One region of the Enterobacter sp. SM3 genome, then DNA from elsewhere that is predicted to be linked to it. Evidence: riboswitches for the same ligand, from Rfam matches in the RefSeq annotation. Region 1 holds a riboswitch; the other holds the start of a gene.
What was found. Region 1 has a riboswitch for cobalamin ahead of btuB (TonB-dependent vitamin B12 receptor BtuB). Riboswitches for the same ligand answer to the same signal wherever they lie in the genome.

Region 1 (9,462 bases):
TCGGTGGTGTACTGCTGGACAGCGAAGAAGCGCTGGAGCGTCTGTTTACCGCGCTGGTGAACTATCGCGAATCACACCAGCGTCCGCTGGTGATTGTGCACGGCGGCGGCTGCGTAGTGGATGAGCTGATGAAAGGGCTCAACCTGCCGGTGAAAAAGAAGAACGGCCTGCGCGTCACGCCTGCTGACCAGATTGACATCATCACCGGCGCGCTGGCGGGTACGGCGAACAAAACGCTGCTGGCGTGGGCGAAGAAACACCACATCGCGTCCGTGGGCCTCTATCTGGGCGATGGCGACAGCGTAAAAGTGACCCAGCTCGATGAAGAGCTCGGCCACGTTGGACTGGCACAGCCAGGTTCGCCTAAGCTGATTAACACGCTGCTGGAAGGTGGTTTCCTGCCGGTGGTGAGCTCTATCGGAGTGACCGAAGAGGGCGCGCTGATGAACGTCAACGCTGACCAGGCGGCGACGGCACTGGCGGCAACGCTGGGTGCGGATCTGATCCTGCTCTCCGACGTGAGCGGCATTCTGGACGGTAAAGGCCAGCGCATTGCGGAAATGACGGCTGAGAAAGCCGAGCAGCTGATTGCTCAGGGCATTATTACCGACGGTATGATCGTCAAAGTGAACGCCGCGCTGGATGCCGCACGCACGCTGGGCCGTCCGGTGGATATCGCCTCCTGGCGTCACGCGGAGCAGCTCCCGGCACTGTTTAACGGCACGCCGATTGGCACGCGTATTTTAGCGTAATCGATTTAATGTTTTGTAGGCCGGGTAAGCGTAGCGCCACCCGGCGGAACTAACGAATAAAGGAAGCATGTTATGGCACTTTGGGGTGGGCGTTTTACACAGGCAGCGGATCAGCGGTTCAAACAGTTCAACGACTCTTTGCGCTTCGACTACCGCCTGGCCGAACAGGATATTGTCGGCTCTGTGGCCTGGTCCAAAGCGCTGGTGACGGTGGGCGTACTGACCGCAGACGAACAATTACAGCTGGAGGAAGCGCTGAACAATCTGCTGGAAGAGGTGCGTCTTAACCCGCAGCAGATCCTCGAAAGCGATGCTGAAGATATTCACAGCTGGGTGGAAGGCAAGCTTATCGACAAAGTCGGTCAGCTGGGTAAAAAGCTGCACACCGGGCGCAGCCGTAACGACCAGGTCGCCACCGACCTGAAGCTGTGGTGTAAAGACACCGTCGGCGAACTGCTGGCGGCCAACCGTCAGCTGCAGAGCGCGCTGGTGGAAACCGCGCAAAACAACCAGGACGCGGTGATGCCGGGTTATACCCACCTGCAGCGCGCGCAGCCGGTGACCTTTGCGCACTGGTGTCTGGCCTACGTTGAGATGCTGGCGCGCGATGAAAGCCGTCTGCAGGATACCCTGAAGCGTCTGGACGTCAGCCCGCTGGGCAGCGGCGCGCTGGCCGGTACGGCGTATGAAATCGACCGCGAACAGCTGGCAGGCTGGCTGGGCTTTGCCTCCGCCACCCGTAACAGCCTGGACAGCGTCTCTGACCGCGACCACGTGCTGGAGCTGCTTTCGAATGCGTCTATCGGGATGGTGCACCTGTCGCGTTTTGCCGAAGACCTGATCTTCTTTAACTCTGGTGAAGCGGGCTTTGTCGAGCTGTCCGACCGCGTGACCTCAGGCTCATCCCTGATGCCGCAGAAGAAAAACCCGGACGCGCTCGAGCTGATCCGCGGCAAATGTGGCCGCGTGCAGGGCGCGCTGACCGGCATGATGATGACCCTGAAAGGGCTGCCGCTGGCGTACAACAAAGACATGCAGGAAGACAAAGAAGGGCTGTTCGACGCGCTCGACACCTGGCTGGACTGTCTGCATATGGGCGCGCTGGTGCTGGACGGCATTCAGGTGAAACGTCCGCGCTGTCAGGAAGCGGCACAGCAGGGCTATGCGAACTCTACCGAACTGGCGGATTATCTGGTGGCGAAGGGCGTACCGTTCCGTGAAGCGCACCATATTGTGGGTGAAGCGGTAGTGGAAGCCATTCGTCAGGGTAAACCGCTGGAAGATCTGTCGCTGGCCGACCTGCAGAAGTTCAGCGCGGTTATCGGGGATGATGTGTATCCGATTCTGGCGCTGCAGTCTTGCCTGGATAAGCGTGCTGCAAAAGGCGGCGTGTCGCCGAAGCAGGTGGCGCAGGCGATTGCGGATGCGAAAAACCGGTTGGTTTGATTTGTGCGGGCTGGTGCCCTCACCCCGGCCCTCTCCCACGGGGAGAGGGAGCAAAACGGAGCCTGGCTTAGCGCTGGGCTTTTTTACGCAAAAAAAATGCGGACCACGGGGTCCGCAAAAGTTCACGTTGGCTTTAGTTGTTCGAGTTTTGAGAGAAACTCGCTGACGGTGCAGGGACGTCAAGGGTCAAACACGTGCCGCCTCGTCTATGTGGTGTATTATTCAACAGAATGCTTGATAGGGATAATCGTTCGTTGCTATGCTATCTATCGCCATGAACTATCGTGGCGACGGAGGATGAATAATGAATATTCGTGATCTTGAATACCTGGTAGCGTTAGCCGAGCATCGTCACTTTCGCCGCGCGGCAGATTCCTGCCACGTCAGCCAGCCCACGCTGAGCGGTCAGATCCGCAAGCTGGAAGACGAGCTGGGCGTGATGCTGCTGGAGCGCACCAGTCGTAAGGTTCTGTTCACACAGGCAGGTCTTCTGCTGGTGGATCAGGCGCGTACCGTGCTGCGCGAGGTCAAAGTGCTCAAGGAAATGGCAAGCCAGCAGGGGGAAGCGATGTCCGGCCCGCTGCATATTGGCCTGATCCCAACCGTTGGCCCGTACCTGTTGCCGCACATCATTCCGATGCTGCACCAGACGTTCCCGAAACTCGAAATGTACCTGCATGAAGCGCAAACCCATCAGCTGCTGGCGCAGTTAGATAGCGGCAAGCTCGACTGCGCCATTCTGGCGCTGGTGAAAGAGAGCGAAGCGTTTATTGAAGTGCCGCTGTTCGACGAGCCTATGATGCTGGCGATCTATGAAGATCACCCGTGGGCGAACCGCGATCGCGTGCCGATGGCCGATCTGGCCGGTGAAAAGCTGCTGATGCTGGAAGACGGCCACTGCCTGCGCGATCAGGCGATGGGCTTCTGCTTCGAAGCGGGTGCGGATGAGGATACCCATTTCCGCGCAACCAGCCTGGAAACGCTGCGTAATATGGTTGCGGCGGGAAGCGGCATCACGCTGCTGCCTGCGCTGGCCGTACCGCGCGAGCGTAAGCGTGATGGCGTGGTCTATCTGCCGTGCATCAAGCCGGAGCCGCGTCGCACTATCGGCCTGGTGTATCGTCCGGGTTCACCGCTGCGCAGCCGCTATGAGCAGCTGGCAGAGGCCATCCGTGGTTCTATGGATGGCCATTTCGACAGCGCGTTAAAACAGGCGGTTCAGGCCGTTTAGTGCCGCGACCCGATAGGCTTCCGCCATGGTCGGGTAGTTAAAGGTGGTGTTAACGAAGTACTCAATGGTGTTACCACCACCTTTCTGCTCCATTATCGCCTGGCCGATATGAATGATTTCCGCGGCGCGTTCACCAAAGCAGTGAATGCCGAGGATCTCTTTCGTCTCGCGGTGGAACAGGATCTTCAGCGTCCCCACGCTCATCCCCACGATTTGCGCCCGCGCCAGATGTTTAAACTGCGCGCGACCCACCTCGTAAGGCACCTTCATTGACGTCAGCTGCTGCTCGGTTTTGCCGACTGAACTGATTTCCGGGATGGTATAGATGCCCGTCGGAATATCTTCGATCAGATGCGCCGTCGCTTCGCCTTTTACCAGCGCCTGTGCGGCAATACGTCCCTGGTCGTAAGCGGCTGATGCCAGGCTTGGGTAACCAATCACGTCGCCGACCGCGTAAACGTGCGGCAGGGCGGTCTGATACATGCTGTTGACCTTCAGCTGACCGCGGCTGTCGGTTTCAAGCCCGATATTTTCCAGCTGCAGTGAGTCGGTGTTGCCGGTACGGCCGTTGGCGTACAGCAGGCAGTCGGCTTTCAGCTTTTTACCGGACTTCAGGTGCATGATCACCCCGTCGTCACAGCCTTCGATTTTCTCGTACTCTTCGTTGTGGCGAATGACCACGCCGCTGTTCCAGAAGTGGTAGGAGAGCGAATCTGACATCTCCTGATCGAGGAACGCCAGCAGGCGGTCGCGGGTGTTGATCAGGTCAACTTTGACGTCCATTCCGCGGAAGATCGACGCATATTCGCAGCCAATGACCCCTGCGCCATAGATAATGACGTGGCGGGGTTCATGGTGCAGGCTCAGAATCGAGTCGCTGTCGTAGACGCGCGGGTGCGAGAAGTCCACGTCGGCGGGATGGTACGGGCGTGAACCGCAGGCAATCACAAATTTTTCAGCCGTGATGGTTTCGACCGAACCGTCGTGGCATTCGAGTGCCAGGGTGTGTTCATCCACAAAATGCGCGTTGCCCTGTAAAATTTCACAGTGGTTACGCTCATAAAACCCCTGACGCATGCGTGTCTGCTGGTTAATAACGGTATCCGCGTGATTCAGGATGTCAGCAAAAGATGAACGAAGAAGTCGGGAGTGGTCGCTGTAGAGAGGGTTCTGGTTAAATTCGATAATGCGGCTAACGGCGTGGCGGAGGGCTTTCGAAGGGATGGTGCCCCAGTGGGTGCAACCGCCGCCGACATTATGGTAGCGCTCGATGACCGCTACTCTGGCTCCCTGTTTCACCAGACCCATAGCAGCACCTTCGCCGCCGGGGCCGGAACCAATAACTATTGCGTCGTAATCGTAGGAATGTGGCATGGCAAGGCTTACCTGTTCTTATACATAAAAGCAACAGAATCATAACATCATTGCCAGAGTAACCCAATTATCGTTGTGCTTTTTTCCGGCAGTGGAGCACAAACCGCACGTAAACAATCATTCACAAAGCCAGGCAAACAGATTAATTTTATTCTCTGGTATAGTGCCATCAGGCCTTTGGAAGGATTCAACTATCGTGATGGGCGTAAGAGCACAACAAAAAGAGAAAACCCGGCGTTCGCTGGTGGAAGCCGCATTCAGTCAACTGAGTGCTGAGCGGAGTTTTGCCAGTTTGAGCCTGCGCGAAGTCGCACGCGAGGCCGGGATTGCGCCAACGTCCTTCTATCGTCACTTCCGTGATGTGGATGAACTGGGCCTGACCATGGTCGACGAGAGCGGCCTGATGCTGCGCCAGTTGATGCGCCAGGCGCGTCAGCGTATCGCCAAAGGGGGCAGCGTGATCCGCACCTCCGTATCAACCTTTATGGAATTTATCGGCAATAACCCCAACGCGTTTCGTCTTCTTCTGCGCGAGCGTTCGGGCACATCGGCGGCGTTTCGTGCCGCCGTCGCGCGTGAAATTCAGCACTTCATCGCGGAACTTGCCGACTATCTTGAACTCGAAAACCATATGCCGCGTGCGTTTACTGAAGCACAGGCTGAGGCGATGGTGACGATTGTTTTCAGCGCGGGTGCCGAAGCGCTGGATGTCAGCATTGAACAACGCAAGCAGCTCGAAGAGCGACTGGTATTGCAGCTCAGGATGATCTCCAAAGGCGCGTACTACTGGTATCGCCGTGAACAAGAGAAACTGGCACATCAAACCGAAGAGTGAAGGTGAGTAATGAAACAGTCAGGTCAGGATAAAGGGACGCTGTTGCTGGCATTGATCGCTGGCTTATCCATTAATGGTACGTTTGCCGCTATTTTTAGCTCAATCGTGCCGTTTTCGATTTTCCCGCTTATTGCGCTGGTGCTGACGGTTTACTGCCTGCATCAACGTTACCTGAACCGCACCATGCCGGTGGGGTTACCGGGGCTGGCAGCTGCCTGCTTTATTCTGGGCGTATTGCTGTATAGCACCGTGGTTCGCGCGGAATATCCGGATATCGGCTCTAACTTCTTCCCTGCGGTACTGTCTGTGGCGCTGGTGTTCTGGATTGGCTCGCGCATGCGTAGCCGTAAGAGCCAGTTACCAGAGTAAAGGGTTTTGTCATTGTAGGCCGGATAAGCGAAGCGCCATCCGGCTTTTTTGGCAGGTGGCGCTTCGCTTACCTGCCCTACAAGGCCCACATTACTTCGCCGTGAGCAGTACGCCGCACTCCATATGATGCGTATACGGGAACTGATCGAACAGCGCCAGACGTTCAACCTTGTGCGTCTGGCTCAGTGTTTCGAGGTTCTTGCACAGCGTCTCCGGGTTACAGGAGATGTACAAAATGCGCGGGTACGCCTGCACCATCTTCTCGGTTTCGCTGTCCAGGCCACTGCGCGGCGGGTCGACAAAAATCGTCTCACACTGGTAGCTCTTCAGATCGATTCCTTCCAGGCGGTTAAACTGGCGTACGCCGTTCATGGCCTGCGTGAACTCTTCTGCGGCCATACGAACGATCTGCACGTTGTCGATATGGTTGGCGGCAATGTTGTACTGCGCGGCGGCCACCGACGGCTTGGCGATTTCCGTTGCCAGCACGCGATCGAAGTTACGCGCCAGCGCCAGCGAGAAGTTGCCGTTACCGCAGTAGAGCTCAAGCAGATCGCCCGTTGACCCTTCCGTCGCCTTCAGCGCCCACTCCAGCATCTGCACGTTCATCGCAGCGTTCGGCTGGGTGAAGCTGTTCTCGACCTGACGATACACCATCTCTTTACCTGCCACCGGCAGGCGCTCGTCGATGTAGTCCTGATCCAGCATGATTTTGGTTTTGGTCGCCCGGCCAATCAGGTGAACGTTGATGTTCTGCGCACGTAGCCCATCGCGCAGCGCTTCCGCCTGCTCGCGCCACTCATCGTTCAAGGCTTTGTGATACAGCAGAGAGACAATCGCCTGATTGCTTTGCGTGGTCAGGTAGTCAATCTGGAACAGCTTGTTACGCAGTACCGGATTGTTGCGCACGCCGTCCATTATCAGCGTCATTAATTGGTTAATGAGCTCGCTCGCCGCCGGAAAGCTGTCCACGCGGATACGGGACTTCGTCTGCTGATCGAAAATGATGTGGTACAGGTCGTCGCCGTCGTGCCAGATGCGGAACTCGGCGCGCATGCGGTAGTGGCTGACAGGAGAGCGGAACACCTCGGGAACGGGCGCGTTGAAAGGCGTCATCATACTTTGCAGGCGGACGACTTTCTCTGCCAGCTGCGCGTCGTACTGTTCTGTCGGGAGGTGTTCTGGGGTCATGATGCGTCCTGAGTGATAAAGAATTACGCGGGGATTGTAGGCATTGTTCAGGGGATGTCCAGATTTAATGGCCAATAGCTGTCTGGACATCTATACGTGTCTAATTGTAGCATTCTGTTTCCGGTCTCCTGAGAGTGAAAAGGGAATCCAGTGTAAATCTGGAGCTGACGCGCAGCGGTAAAGTCTGGCGGGATGAGCGTTGTAGACACTGTGAAAATGGGAAGTCTTCATCCTTATATGCCACCTAGCCCGAAGACCTGCCGGGATCACGTCGCATTTGGTTTCATCATCGCGTGCTATCGATGAGGCCTGCGGCATCCTTCTTATATTGTGGATGCTTTAACAATGATTAAAAAAGTATCGCTGTTGACGGCGTTGTCCGTCACGGCATTTTCGGGCTGGGCGCAGGATAGCGCCGACTCGTTGGTGGTGACGGCAAATCGTTTTGAACAACCGGCAAAAACTGTTCTGGCGCCGACGTCCGTCGTAACGCGTGAAGATATTGAACGCTGGCAGGCAAAGAGCGTGGTGGAAATCATGTCGCGTCTGCCTGGCGTGGATATCGCGCAAAGCGGTGGAATGGGCTCGAACTCTTCAACTTTTATTCGCGGAACGGAATCTCGCCATGTGCTGGTGCTGATTGACGGTATTCCTTTGAATAACGCCGGGATCAGCAACGTTCCCGATCTGAGCCAAATCCCGACCTCGCTGATTCAGCGTATTGAGTACATCCGTGGCCCGCGTTCGGCCCTGTATGGCTCCGACGCGATTGGTGGCGTGATTAACATCATCACCGGACGTGACAAGCCGGGTGCAGAGATCTCAGCGGGTGTCGGCTCTAAGGGTTATCAGACCTATGACGGCGCTTTCCAGCAGGTATTGGATAAAACCAAAATCACCATGGCGGGTAACTACACCTATACCCGTGGTTTTGACATCGCCGCAAAAGATGCGCCGCGCCAGCCTGACCGCGATGGCTTTATGAGTAAATCGCTGTACGGCTCCGTGGAACAGCAGATTACCGACAGCGTGAGCGGCTTCTTCCGTGGCTTTGGTTACGACAACCGCACCGCGTATGACGGTTACGATCACTACGACGCCAACTTTATGGTGGATGGACGACCTGATACTCGCCAGCTCTACAGCCAGAACTGGGATACCGGTCTGCGTTACAACCAGGGAATTTTCCAGTCACAGCTGGTGGCGGGTTACGGTCGCAGTAAAGATCAGAACTATGATCCGAAGAAAGGGCGTTACGCTGATTCCGCCACCATGGATGATGTGAAGCAGTACACCACCCAATGGCTCAACACTGTGGAAGTCGGTCACGGCAACATTGGTGCAGGTCTGGACTGGCAAAAGCAGAAGACGCAGGCCGGAACGGGCTACCTGGATAAAGGCTACGAGCAACGCAATACCGGTGTGTTTGTTTCGGCGATGCAGCAGTTCAGCAGCGTGACGCTGGAGGCGGCGGCGCGTAATGACGACAACTCCAACTTTGGTAACCATGGAACATGGCAAACCAGCGCCGCGTGGGAGTTTGTGGATGGCTATCGCGTGATTGCCTCCTACGGTACCGCTTTTAAAGCACCGACCATGAGCCAGATCCACAGCGCTTCTTACGGCAATCCGGATCTTAAACCGGAGGAGAGTAAGCAGTGGGAAGGGGGCTTTGAAGGCCTGACGGGACCGGTCAACTGGCGTATCACCGGTTATCGCAATGATATCGATAATCTTATTAGCAGCGATCCGCATACGTATCGTTACTACAACGTTGACGAAGCACGTATTAAAGGTGTGGAAGCGACGGCACAGTTCGATACTGGCCCGGTCGGACATCAGATTTCCTATGATTATGTCGACCCGCGTAATGCAAAAACCAATGAAGTACTGGCCCGCCGTTCTAAGCAGCAGGTTAAGTACCAGCTTGACTGGCAGGTATGGGATCTCGACTGGAACCTTGCCTACCGTTATCTGGGCACACGCTATGATGTCGCGATTGATCCAGACACCTATTCGTCAGAACGCGTGAAAATGGGCGGTGTCAGTCTCTGGGATGTCGCAGTTTCGTATCCTGTCACCTCACATCTCACAGTTCGTGGTAAAATAGCCAACCTGTTCGATAAAGATTACGAGACAGTTTATGGCTACCAAACTGCAGGACGGGAATACACCTTGTCTGGCAGCTACACCTTCTAATCCGCGTCCCACCGTGCTGGTGTTTGATTCCGGCGTCGGTGGGCTTTCGGTCTATGATGAGATTC
Region 2 (9,462 bases), 1.9 Mb from region 1:
CATTGCTCAACGACCTCGGGCACCGGCAGCACCCGAGCCAGCAGCGTTTTCTCCGGCAGCCCTGCGCGCCAGCGCGCCAGATCTTTACTGCCGGTGGTCAACAGCACGCGTTCGCCCAGCCGCCGCGCGATGTCGCAAGCCTCGTCAATTCCCGGCACGCTGTAGAGCAGCGGATGCGTCAGCTCGCTGAGCTGTTCGGGGCGCTGATAGCGGCTAAGCAGCACGCCCACCGTTTCACAGGCCGTCAGGATGTTGCGGCTGACCACCTCGGCGTAGGGGTGCGATGCGTCAATCACCCAGCGGGTCCCGTTTTCCGCAAGCCAGTCAACCATCTGCTGCGGCTCCAGGCGGCCACAGCGCACCCGGCCGTTAATGTCGCCCGCCAGCCGCTGCCCGGTGGGCGTCGCCACCGACAGGGTGTAGGCCACGCCCGCCGCATCCAGCTGCTGGCAGATCGCGCGGGCATCGCTGGTGCCGCCCATGACCAGCACGTCGCCATAGTTCACAGCACATAGCCCCGGGGCGTGATCATCAGCCCCTCCTGCACGTAGGTGGCCTTATTTCCGACGATCACCAGGCTTGTCATATCGACCGGCTCAAAGTCCATGTCACCCAGCGTGGTCAGCCACTTCTCCTGCTTTTTACGCCCGGCAGACTTCACTACCCCTACCGGCGTTTGCGGGCTTTTGCTGGCGGACAGCAGCTCAAACGCCCGCGCCAGATGGCCCTCGCGACCCCGGCTGCGCGGGTTATAGAAACAGATGACAAAGTCCGCTTCTCCCGCGGCGACAATGCGTTTTTCGATGACCGGCCACGGCGTCAGCAGATCGCTCAGGCTAATGTGGCAAAAATCGTGCATCAGCGGCGCGCCAAGCAGAGCCGCGGCGGCGATACTGGCCGTCATCCCGGGGATCAGGCGAACCTCAACGTCCAGCTTCTGCCTGCTGACCAGCTCCAGCACCAGCCCCGCCATCCCATAAATACCGGCGTCGCCGCTGCTGATAAGCGCGACGTTATGCCCGGCCTGCGCCAGCTCGATCGCCGCCTGACAGCGTTCAATCTCTTTGCACATCCCGGTTTTGATCACCTGTTTGTCGCCGGTGAAGGCCTTCACCAGATGGGTGTAGGTTTTGTAGCCAACGATGATTTCAGCCGCCTGCAGCGCGTCTACGGCTTCCATGGTCATCATGGCCTGCGAGCCAGGGCCGATTCCAATTACGGTTAACATCAGTGTGAAACTCCCAAAGTGATAGTGACGCCCTGTTCGCGCAGGGTTTCTCCTCGTAGCTGCCCATGGCTCAGCAGCCACGCTGCCGGTCCCGAGACGCTCCCTACCCCAACCGTCTGGCGTACAAACGGTGAAGCCGGAAAGCGATGTTCGTGCTCACGCAGCGCGTCAGCGGTAAAGGTTTCAAACGGCACGCCCCAGCAGGCGGCAAGCTGAAGCAGGCCCGCCTCGTCTTTTTTAAGGGAGACGCTGCCAATCGCTTTCAGCGCCAGCGGATCGAACTGCTGCGCCTCAAGCTGACGCGCCAGCAGGGTCGCCAGCAGCGGAAACGGCGTGTCGCGTCGACAGCCGATACCCGCCACGACCCGCTGAGGGACCAGCTTCCAGTGCGGCAGAGGCAGTTCCGGCAGCGCGTTGCGCAGCGTGATACAGACCAGCGCATCCAGTTCCGGGCGGTGCTGCAGGTCGCTCACGGTGATAAACCCGCGCCGATCGCACCGACTGACGTCGTCGTCGAGTTCCGCATCCCACCACAGCCCTACCCGCTGATGGCTCACCAGCATCTGGTTGACGATTTTTACCGACGTTCGGAAATCGCTCATTCGGGCATTCAACTGGAAGGCAAGGGTATCCAGCGCGGCCATCTCGTTGACGTCGGTGGCGGTGGTAATCACCGGGTCCGCCCCCAGCATTCCCGCCAGATAGCGGGTCAGCGCATTCGCCCCGCCAGCATGGCCGGAAAGCAGGCTAATCACGTGCTGCCCGCGCTCGTCGATCACCACCACCGCCGGGTCGCTCAGCTTGTCGTGGATGAGTGGCGCCAGGACGCGCACCGCAATGCCGGTTGCGCCGATAAAAACCAGCGCCGAATAGTGCCTGAACGCCTCGCGAACCGCCGCGGCAAAGCCGCCGTCGAAGGAGACAAAGCCCTCTTCCTGCAGGCGCTCGCTGGTAAAGCAGGTGACCGGCAGCATCGCCGCCAGGCGCTTCGCCAGCCGCACGCCGCCCGGCGTCAGGCAAAACAGCGCGATGGACTCAGGCTTTACGGTATTCATGGCTAAAATCCGCGGCATAGAGTTTTGAGTAGTGATACTCCTCGCCGAGGAACTTCCCGACCAGAATGAGCGCCGTTTTGCGGATCCCCGCCTCGCGGACTTTGTCGGCGATATCCGCCAGCGTGCCGCGTACGGTGTGGCTTTCCGGCCAGGTCGCTTTATAAATGACGGCAACGGGCGTGGTGGCCGGATAACCGCCCTCAATCAGGCGTTCCGCCACCCGGTGAATACGCTGGACCGAGAGATAAATCGCCATGGAGGTCTGATGGCTGGCAAATGACTCCAGCTGTTCCCGCTCCGGCACCGGCGTACGGCCTTCGAGGCGGGTAATAATCAGGCTCTGTGAGACTTCAGGCACGGTGTATTCCACTCCAAGCTCCGCCGCGGCGCCGAGGAAGGCGCTGACGCCGGGCACCACCTGCCAGGCGATGCCGCGTTTGGTCAGCTCTTCGCCCTGCTCGCGGACGGAGCCGTAGAGCGAGACATCCCCGGTCTGCAAACGTACCACCGTTTTTCCGGCCTTCACGCCCGCCGCCATCAGGTCGATTATCTGTTCTAAATGGAGTTCCGCGCTGTCGTGGCATTCGGCCCCCTGCGGGCAATACGCCAGCAGTTCGGTGTTGATAAGCGAACCGGCATAGATAACCACCTGCGCCTGCTGCAGCAGCCGGTAGCCCTTGAGCGTGATGAGCTCACGGTCGCCGGGACCTGCTCCTACAAACCACACGCAACGGGAATCAAACGTCTCAGACATGGTGTTTTTCCTTCTGACAGGCGATAACAAAAACGGGATTATTCGGTTTGAAATAGTGGCCGCTGCCGAGCGGGGTCAGCGCGGAGACCTGCATTTGCAGGCAATCAATGTCCTGGACGCCGACCTGCTGCAGATGGGCCAGCGCGGTATGGAGGTTTTCCTGCAGGATAAACGTCATCACCAGACGTCCCCCCGGATGTAGCTGGCGCAGGGACCAGTCAATAAGCGAGGTCAGATGGCCGCCGCTGCCGCCCATGAATACCGCATCGGCCTTATCCGCCACCGGCAACGGCGCAACGCCGGGCAAAATCGCGATATTGCGACAGGCAAAATGCTGGCGATTTTCCGCAAGCAGCTGCAGAGCCGCAGGGTTACGCTCAATGGCCGTCACCCGCAGCGAGGGAAACAGCAGCGCCGCCTCTATCGACACGCTCCCGGTCCCCGCGCCGACGTCAATCAGGTGGCTGGCGCGGTGCAGCTCGAGCTTCGTGAGGGCCAGCGCGCGTACCGCCTCTTTGGTCATCGGCACCGTTTCGCCGCGCAGAAACAGTTCATCTTTCATCGAGGATCACCACCGCATTCATCTCATAGTCGGCACAGACCTCACTGACGGGCAGCCAGTGGATCCGTTCGTTTTCCATCGCCAGGTTTTCACCAATCACCATCCAGCGATGGCCCTTACCGCGTGCCGCCAGCTGCGCGGCAATCTCTTTCGGCCCGCACCGGCTGTCGGTGACCATCGCCACTTTGCGATGCCGTGCCAGCTCGTCCACATTCACGCTGCGGCCATGGCTGCTGGTGAGCCACATCTCATTCATATCAATACCCGCCTGCGCGCACAGGTACTGCACCGCGCTGATGCCGGGAATAATGCGCACGCGCGCAATACCGAAATGCGCCACCATCCGCGTTCCGATGCCGTAAAAGAGCGGATCGCCGGAGGCCACAATCACCACCTTTTTCTCCTGACGCGCCTCAACCCAGGCCAGCAGCTCCGGAATGTTGGCGCTCAGGACAAACGTCTCGCCGCAAAACCCCGGGAACTGCAGCAGATGACGTTTTCCGCCGACCAGCGCATCGGCGCGTTCGATGGCTTCACGCGCAGCGGGCGTCATCAGGCGCAATCCCGCAGGCCCCATGCCCACGACCGTTAACATTGCAGCTCCCGGGCAATCGCCTCGACCGGGCGGTTGCTGCCCAGCACCTGGTTATCAAAGGAAAACAGAATGGCGTCGCAGGTCGGCGGATTTTTGGTAAAGCGCAGCCTCTGCATTACGCGCAGGCAGATCCGTTCGGCGAGGTGGCTGTAAAGCGTCTGAAAACCATAGATTTCGATGTGCTCCATCGCCGCTTCGGTGGTATCGCACTCGCTGACGACGGTGAGTAATTCCAGCGGCGCGCCGAGCAGCGCCAGATGCGCCACCAGCGTTTCCATGCGCGCATCGGCGATATGGCTGTGGGTGTGGAAAATCCCGGCGGCAATTTTGATGAGCTTGCCGGGATGGCCGATCAGTACTATCTGGCGAAACCCCAGCCGCACCGCCTCTTCGATCATGTAGCCGACAAAGTTGCTCATGGTGACCACGACATCTTCATCGATGCCCATCTGCTCGCGCACAAAGCGTTCACCATGATTGCCCGGCACCAGCACGACCCGCTCCAGCCCGGCCGCGCGTTTAATCTCCAGCTCCAGAGAAAGCGAGCGTTTCCAGCTCTCCTCTGACATCGGCGTGACAATCCCGGTGGTGCCGATGATTGAAATACCACCCAGGATGCCGAGGCGTGAGTTGTAGGTTTTCTGCGCCCGCTCTTCACCTTCAGGCGCGAAGATTTCGACGTCGGCCCCGCGCGTCGGGCCAATCGCCTCGCGCACGGCGGACTCAATGGTGTGACGCGGCGTGCGGTTGATCGCCGCGCTGCCGATGGGCAGGCCAATGCCTTTGCGCGTCACGGTCCCCACGCCCTCGCCGCCCGCCAGCGTGATCTCGCCGCTGTCGTTGAGCGTCACGCGGGCGAAAATCAGCATGCCGTGGGTGGCGTCGACGTCATCACCGCCGTCTTTGCGGATGGCCGCCATCGCCTGCTGCCCTTCGATGTGCGGCGATTCCACGTTCAGACACAGCGTGACGCCGGAGGGTGTCACAATGGAAACCTGATGAATGAGGTGCTGGCGCAGCACCATCAGCGCGGCGACTTTCGCCGCCGCGGTCGCGCAGGAACCGGTGGTGTAGCCTTTACGTAATGCCTTCCCGTTATGCCATACCGGGGCGTCAAAGGTGGACTCGCTCATCGCGCCCCCTGCAGGTAGTAGAGCATGGCGTTCACAATCGCCGCCGCCACATTGCTGCCGCCTTTGCGCCCGAGTGCCGCAATCGCGGGCAGATGGCTGTGCGTCAGCGCCTCTTTCGATTCCGCCGCCCCCACAAACCCCACCGGAACGCCCACCACGCCGCGGACGGCAACGTCATGCTCAAGCAGGCGAAACAGCGCCGTGGGCGCGTTGCCAAAGACGAAGATCTTCTCGCTCTCTTCCGTCACCGCGATATCAACGGCCGCCATCGAGCGGGTGATTCCCTGGGCTTTTGCCTGGGCCACTACCCGCGGGTCGCTGATATAGCAGCGGCATTCGCCCCCGAACGTGGCCAGCAGCGTTTTGTTGATCCCGGAGAGCGCCATCGTGGTATCGGTATAGATAACGGACGGGCGACGGAGCGCCGCGCAAAGCTGCTCCAGCGCGTCATCTGAAAACCAGAGAATATCCAGCCAGTCGAAATCTGCGGTGGTATGGATCACCCGCTTGACGATCGCCTCATGCAGCGGGCTGGCGAACCGGTACTCTGGCCGCGTTTCGCGAATGATTTCGCCAATGATGTCGAAACTTTTGGCTTCAATCGCCTGGGGTTGCTGGATGTATTGCATTGTCTTTTGTCCTCAGGCCGCGCCAGCCATCAGCCAGCGTGCTGCCATAAACAGCGCCAGCGCCAGGGTGGAGGAAACCCACATCAGTCGAATGGTTCGGGAAATGTCGTCTACCGCAATCGGGCGCAGCGCGTCGCCGATCCACGGCTTTTCCACGCGCTGGCCAAAATAGGTGTTGGGTCCGCCAAGCCGGATGCCCAGCGCACCGGCAACCGTCGCTTCAGCCCACGCGCAGTTGGGGCTACTGTGGTTGTAGCGGTCGCGCCAGCCGACGCGCAGCGCGCGGGAGGGATACTCGCGGCATAGCCACGCCGCAGCGCTCAGCAAGAGCCAGCTCAGGCGCGCGGGGATTGCGTTCGCCACGTCATCCATACGGGCGCTGACCATGCCGATTGCGCGGTATTTTTCGTGCTTGTAGCCCACCATTGAGTCGAGGGTATTCACCGCCTTATAGGCCATCGCCAGCGGCGCACCGCCCAGCAGGAGGAAGAACAGCGGAGCGATAACGCCGTCGACCGTGTTCTCCGCGACGGTCTCCACCACCGCCCGGTTGATCTGTTCCGGCTGAAGCTGAGAGGTATCGCGCCCCACTATCCATGAGAGCTTTTCGCGGCTTTCATCAAGGTCGCCCGCCCGCAGAGGGCGTTCAACGTCCCGCGCGGCGTTGGCCAGGCTGCGCCCGGCCAGCACGGTAAACATCATCCACACCTCAATCGCCCAGCCCAGCCAGGGATGAACCCACCGTCCGAGCGCCAGCACGCCCCAGGCCATGCCCCAGGTCAGCCCCACTACCGCCAGCCACATGACGCCGCCGCCAACGCGTAACGCCGCGTCGCTATGACAGCAGCGGCGAATACCCCGCTGTGCCGTATTGATCAGGTTGCCTATCCAGCGCACCGGATGCGGCCAGCGTTGCGGGTCGCCGATGATGACATCGAGCAGCCACGCGACGCACCATGCCAGCAGGGTCATAACGCTCCCCTCGCCGCGGTAAGCCAGCGGCTGAGCATCAGGGGCCGTTGGGCAAAGTGGAGGTGCAGGTAACTCGCGAACGTGTTGCCAACCTGCCAGCCACCCGCCCATTCCTGCATCGTCACGCCATCGCGCACTTTGCGGCACGCCAGCACCGCAGGGGTTTGCGGGGTGAAGTCGGAATAGTGAAATTCATGCCCACGCAGCACCTCCCCGCTATCGGCCAGCAGCGTGGGCTGGCGCGCCTGCGCCTCACAGTAGCCAAAACGGGTCAACCGTTTACCCATCCTGCTGTGGCCGGGGATAATATTGGCCATCCGGTGGGTAACCCCTTCGCTATCCTCCAGCGTGCTGCCGAGGTACATCAGCCCACCACACTCGGCGTAGATCGCCACGCCGCGCCGGTGCGCCTCCCGCAGGCTGGCGAGCATCGCGGTGTTTTCCGCAATCCGTGCTGCGTGCAGCTCCGGGTAACCGCCCCCGAGCCAGACCATCTGGCAGTCAGGTAAACGGCTATCGCGCAGCGGGCTAAAGCGAATAATGTGGACCCCGGTACGTTCGAGCAGCGTGATGTTATCCGGGTAATAGAAGTTGAAGGCCTCGTCATCGGCCATCGCAAGCGTTAACCCGAGTCCGGCGTCCCCGTCAGGAAGCGCGGGCCAGGTGCCCTGCGGCAGCGACGCCATCTGGCTGAGCGCGAGAAGTTGCCCGATATCCAGCGTACGTTCGAGAATGGCGGCAAAATTTTGCCAGGTCTGCGGGTCCGAGACCGACTCCCGCGCGGTGACCAACCCCAGATGGCGCTCGGGCAAACCGACGCCCTCAACGTGCGGCACATAGCCCAGGACGGGTACCGCGCAGTAGTGCTCAATGGCCGTTTTGAGCAGCTGATAATGCGACTCGCTGTTGACGCGATTGACAATCACCCCGGCAATATTGAGGGTGGGATCGAATCGCTGAAAGCCCATTACGGTCGCGGCAATCGACGTAGAAACCGCCTTGCCGTCCACCAGCAGAATCACCGGACAGCCCAGCTGTTTTGCCATCGCGGCGGTGCTGCAATAGTTCGGATCGGTGCCGTAGCCGTCATACAGCCCCATCACGCCTTCAATAACCGCGATATCCGCCTGCTGCATATGCTCGCAAAACAGCGCGTTGAGTATCGGTTCAGGAAGCATAAAGCTGTCGAGGTTGCGGGAGGCGGTACCGCTGATGTTGGTATGCCAGCCGGTGTCAAGATAGTCAGGGCCCACTTTGTACGGCTGGACGCGTAGCCCACGCTGTTTTAGCAGACTCAACAGGCCCAGCGTCACCGTGGTTTTACCACAACCGCTTCCGGTACCTGCCAGAACAAACGCGTGCTGCATTGCCGCCATGACCCCGATCCTGTCCAGGGTGGTAGGGAGGTATAGATACACGTTGTCCCAGTCTTTCGACTGTATGCATCAGTACAACCCACTTCCCACCGAAGTTGTTGAACGTGCCCGACAGGCAGGTCTTCTGGCTTAGCGTCCTCCTCGCCCGTCCTTCCCAATCTCGCGATCAGTGGTCATTACGGGGTCGTCAGCATCACAGCAGCGGGGGCTGCGGGGGATTGTCACCCCCTTCCCTGCCACAAATGTGGCAAACCTGTCGGCTTACATTATGAGAAAGAGTACGTTCTCAACACAGCAATGCTATTTACGGCGTTTCAATTCACCTTAGGCAAATACTTAACCGCAAATGAAAACTATGCTGAGTAAAACGTGGCGCCAGAATAATTGACGTCCTTCTCGATAACTCAACGTTTTATCACAAAAAATAAAAAGCAAAGATAATTACGATTAAAATCTCAATATTTATTGCGCTACGACAAGTTATTGCACCACTTGATATTTTTTCATTTTATCATGATCAAAATTCATCAGGATATTAAAGCCCGGCAACAACATAATATTGCTATTCAACGTATGTTCGTGTGATTTAATTGATGCATTACGCGTTCAGCAGGATCGCAGAATAATATGGAGGCTATAATTTGCGGTATATCAAGGTAAGCGGAATATCCTCATGACACTATGCTCCAGAAATTTCTGACCAGAAAGGTGAAAAGGTGGCTGTTGCGCAATGCCCCGCGTCGTGCGGTGAGCTTATCCAGGGCTGGATATTGGGCAGTGAGAAGCTGGTCTCCTGCCCTGTCGAATGGTACAGCACCGTTGAGGTGAGCCACGGCTCACCCGTGGCGGATGAACGCCCGCTGTCGCGCGCGATGGTCGAGCGGTTACTTCAGCACTGGCACTACCCGGCACAGCTAAGCCAGGATATCCGCATTGACGTGCACTCGACCATCCCGGTTGCCAAAGGGATGGCCAGCAGCACCGCAGATATTGCCGCCACCGCCGTCGCCACCGCCCGTCATCTGGGGCGTCAGCTCGACGAAAGCACGCTGGCAGCGCTCTGCGTTTCGCTCGAACCCACCGACAGTACCGTGTTTCGCCAGTTGACCCTTTTCGATCATAACGACGCGTCCACGCAGATTGCCTGCGACGCCCAGC

Region 2: linked by a shared signal. The riboswitch ahead of GVO84_RS07840 (cobyrinate a,c-diamide synthase) and the one ahead of btuB (TonB-dependent vitamin B12 receptor BtuB) in region 1 are both predicted to bind cobalamin.

The regions. Positions count from the first base shown of each region.
Region 1 covers NZ_CP099971.1:4,682,852-4,692,313, reverse strand. Annotated here, with positions in the region: gene argB (acetylglutamate kinase) at 1-752, shown strand, start outside; gene argH (argininosuccinate lyase) at 825-2,198, shown strand; gene oxyR (DNA-binding transcriptional regulator OxyR) at 2,503-3,429, shown strand; gene sthA (Si-specific NAD(P)(+) transhydrogenase) at 3,403-4,803, opposite strand; gene fabR (HTH-type transcriptional repressor FabR) at 5,000-5,638, shown strand; gene GVO84_RS22045 (YijD family membrane protein) at 5,648-6,007, shown strand; gene trmA (tRNA (uridine(54)-C5)-methyltransferase TrmA) at 6,098-7,198, opposite strand; cobalamin riboswitch at 7,303-7,477, shown strand; gene btuB (TonB-dependent vitamin B12 receptor BtuB) at 7,544-9,397, shown strand; gene murI (glutamate racemase) at 9,342-9,462, shown strand, end outside.
Region 2 covers NZ_CP099971.1:1,694,688-1,704,149, reverse strand. Annotated here, with positions in the region: gene GVO84_RS07885 (cobalt-precorrin-6A reductase) at 1-506, opposite strand, end outside; gene GVO84_RS07880 (precorrin-3B C(17)-methyltransferase) at 503-1,228, opposite strand; gene cbiG (cobalt-precorrin 5A hydrolase) at 1,228-2,283, opposite strand; gene GVO84_RS07870 (cobalt-precorrin-4 methyltransferase) at 2,264-3,037, opposite strand; gene GVO84_RS07865 (decarboxylating cobalt-precorrin-6B (C(15))-methyltransferase) at 3,030-3,599, opposite strand; gene GVO84_RS07860 (cobalt-precorrin-7 (C(5))-methyltransferase) at 3,589-4,194, opposite strand; gene cbiD (cobalt-precorrin-5B (C(1))-methyltransferase CbiD) at 4,188-5,327, opposite strand; gene GVO84_RS07850 (cobalt-precorrin-8 methylmutase) at 5,324-5,956, opposite strand; gene cbiB (adenosylcobinamide-phosphate synthase CbiB) at 5,969-6,928, opposite strand; gene GVO84_RS07840 (cobyrinate a,c-diamide synthase) at 6,925-8,304, opposite strand; cobalamin riboswitch at 8,402-8,576, opposite strand; gene GVO84_RS07835 (L-threonine kinase) at 9,021-9,462, shown strand, end outside.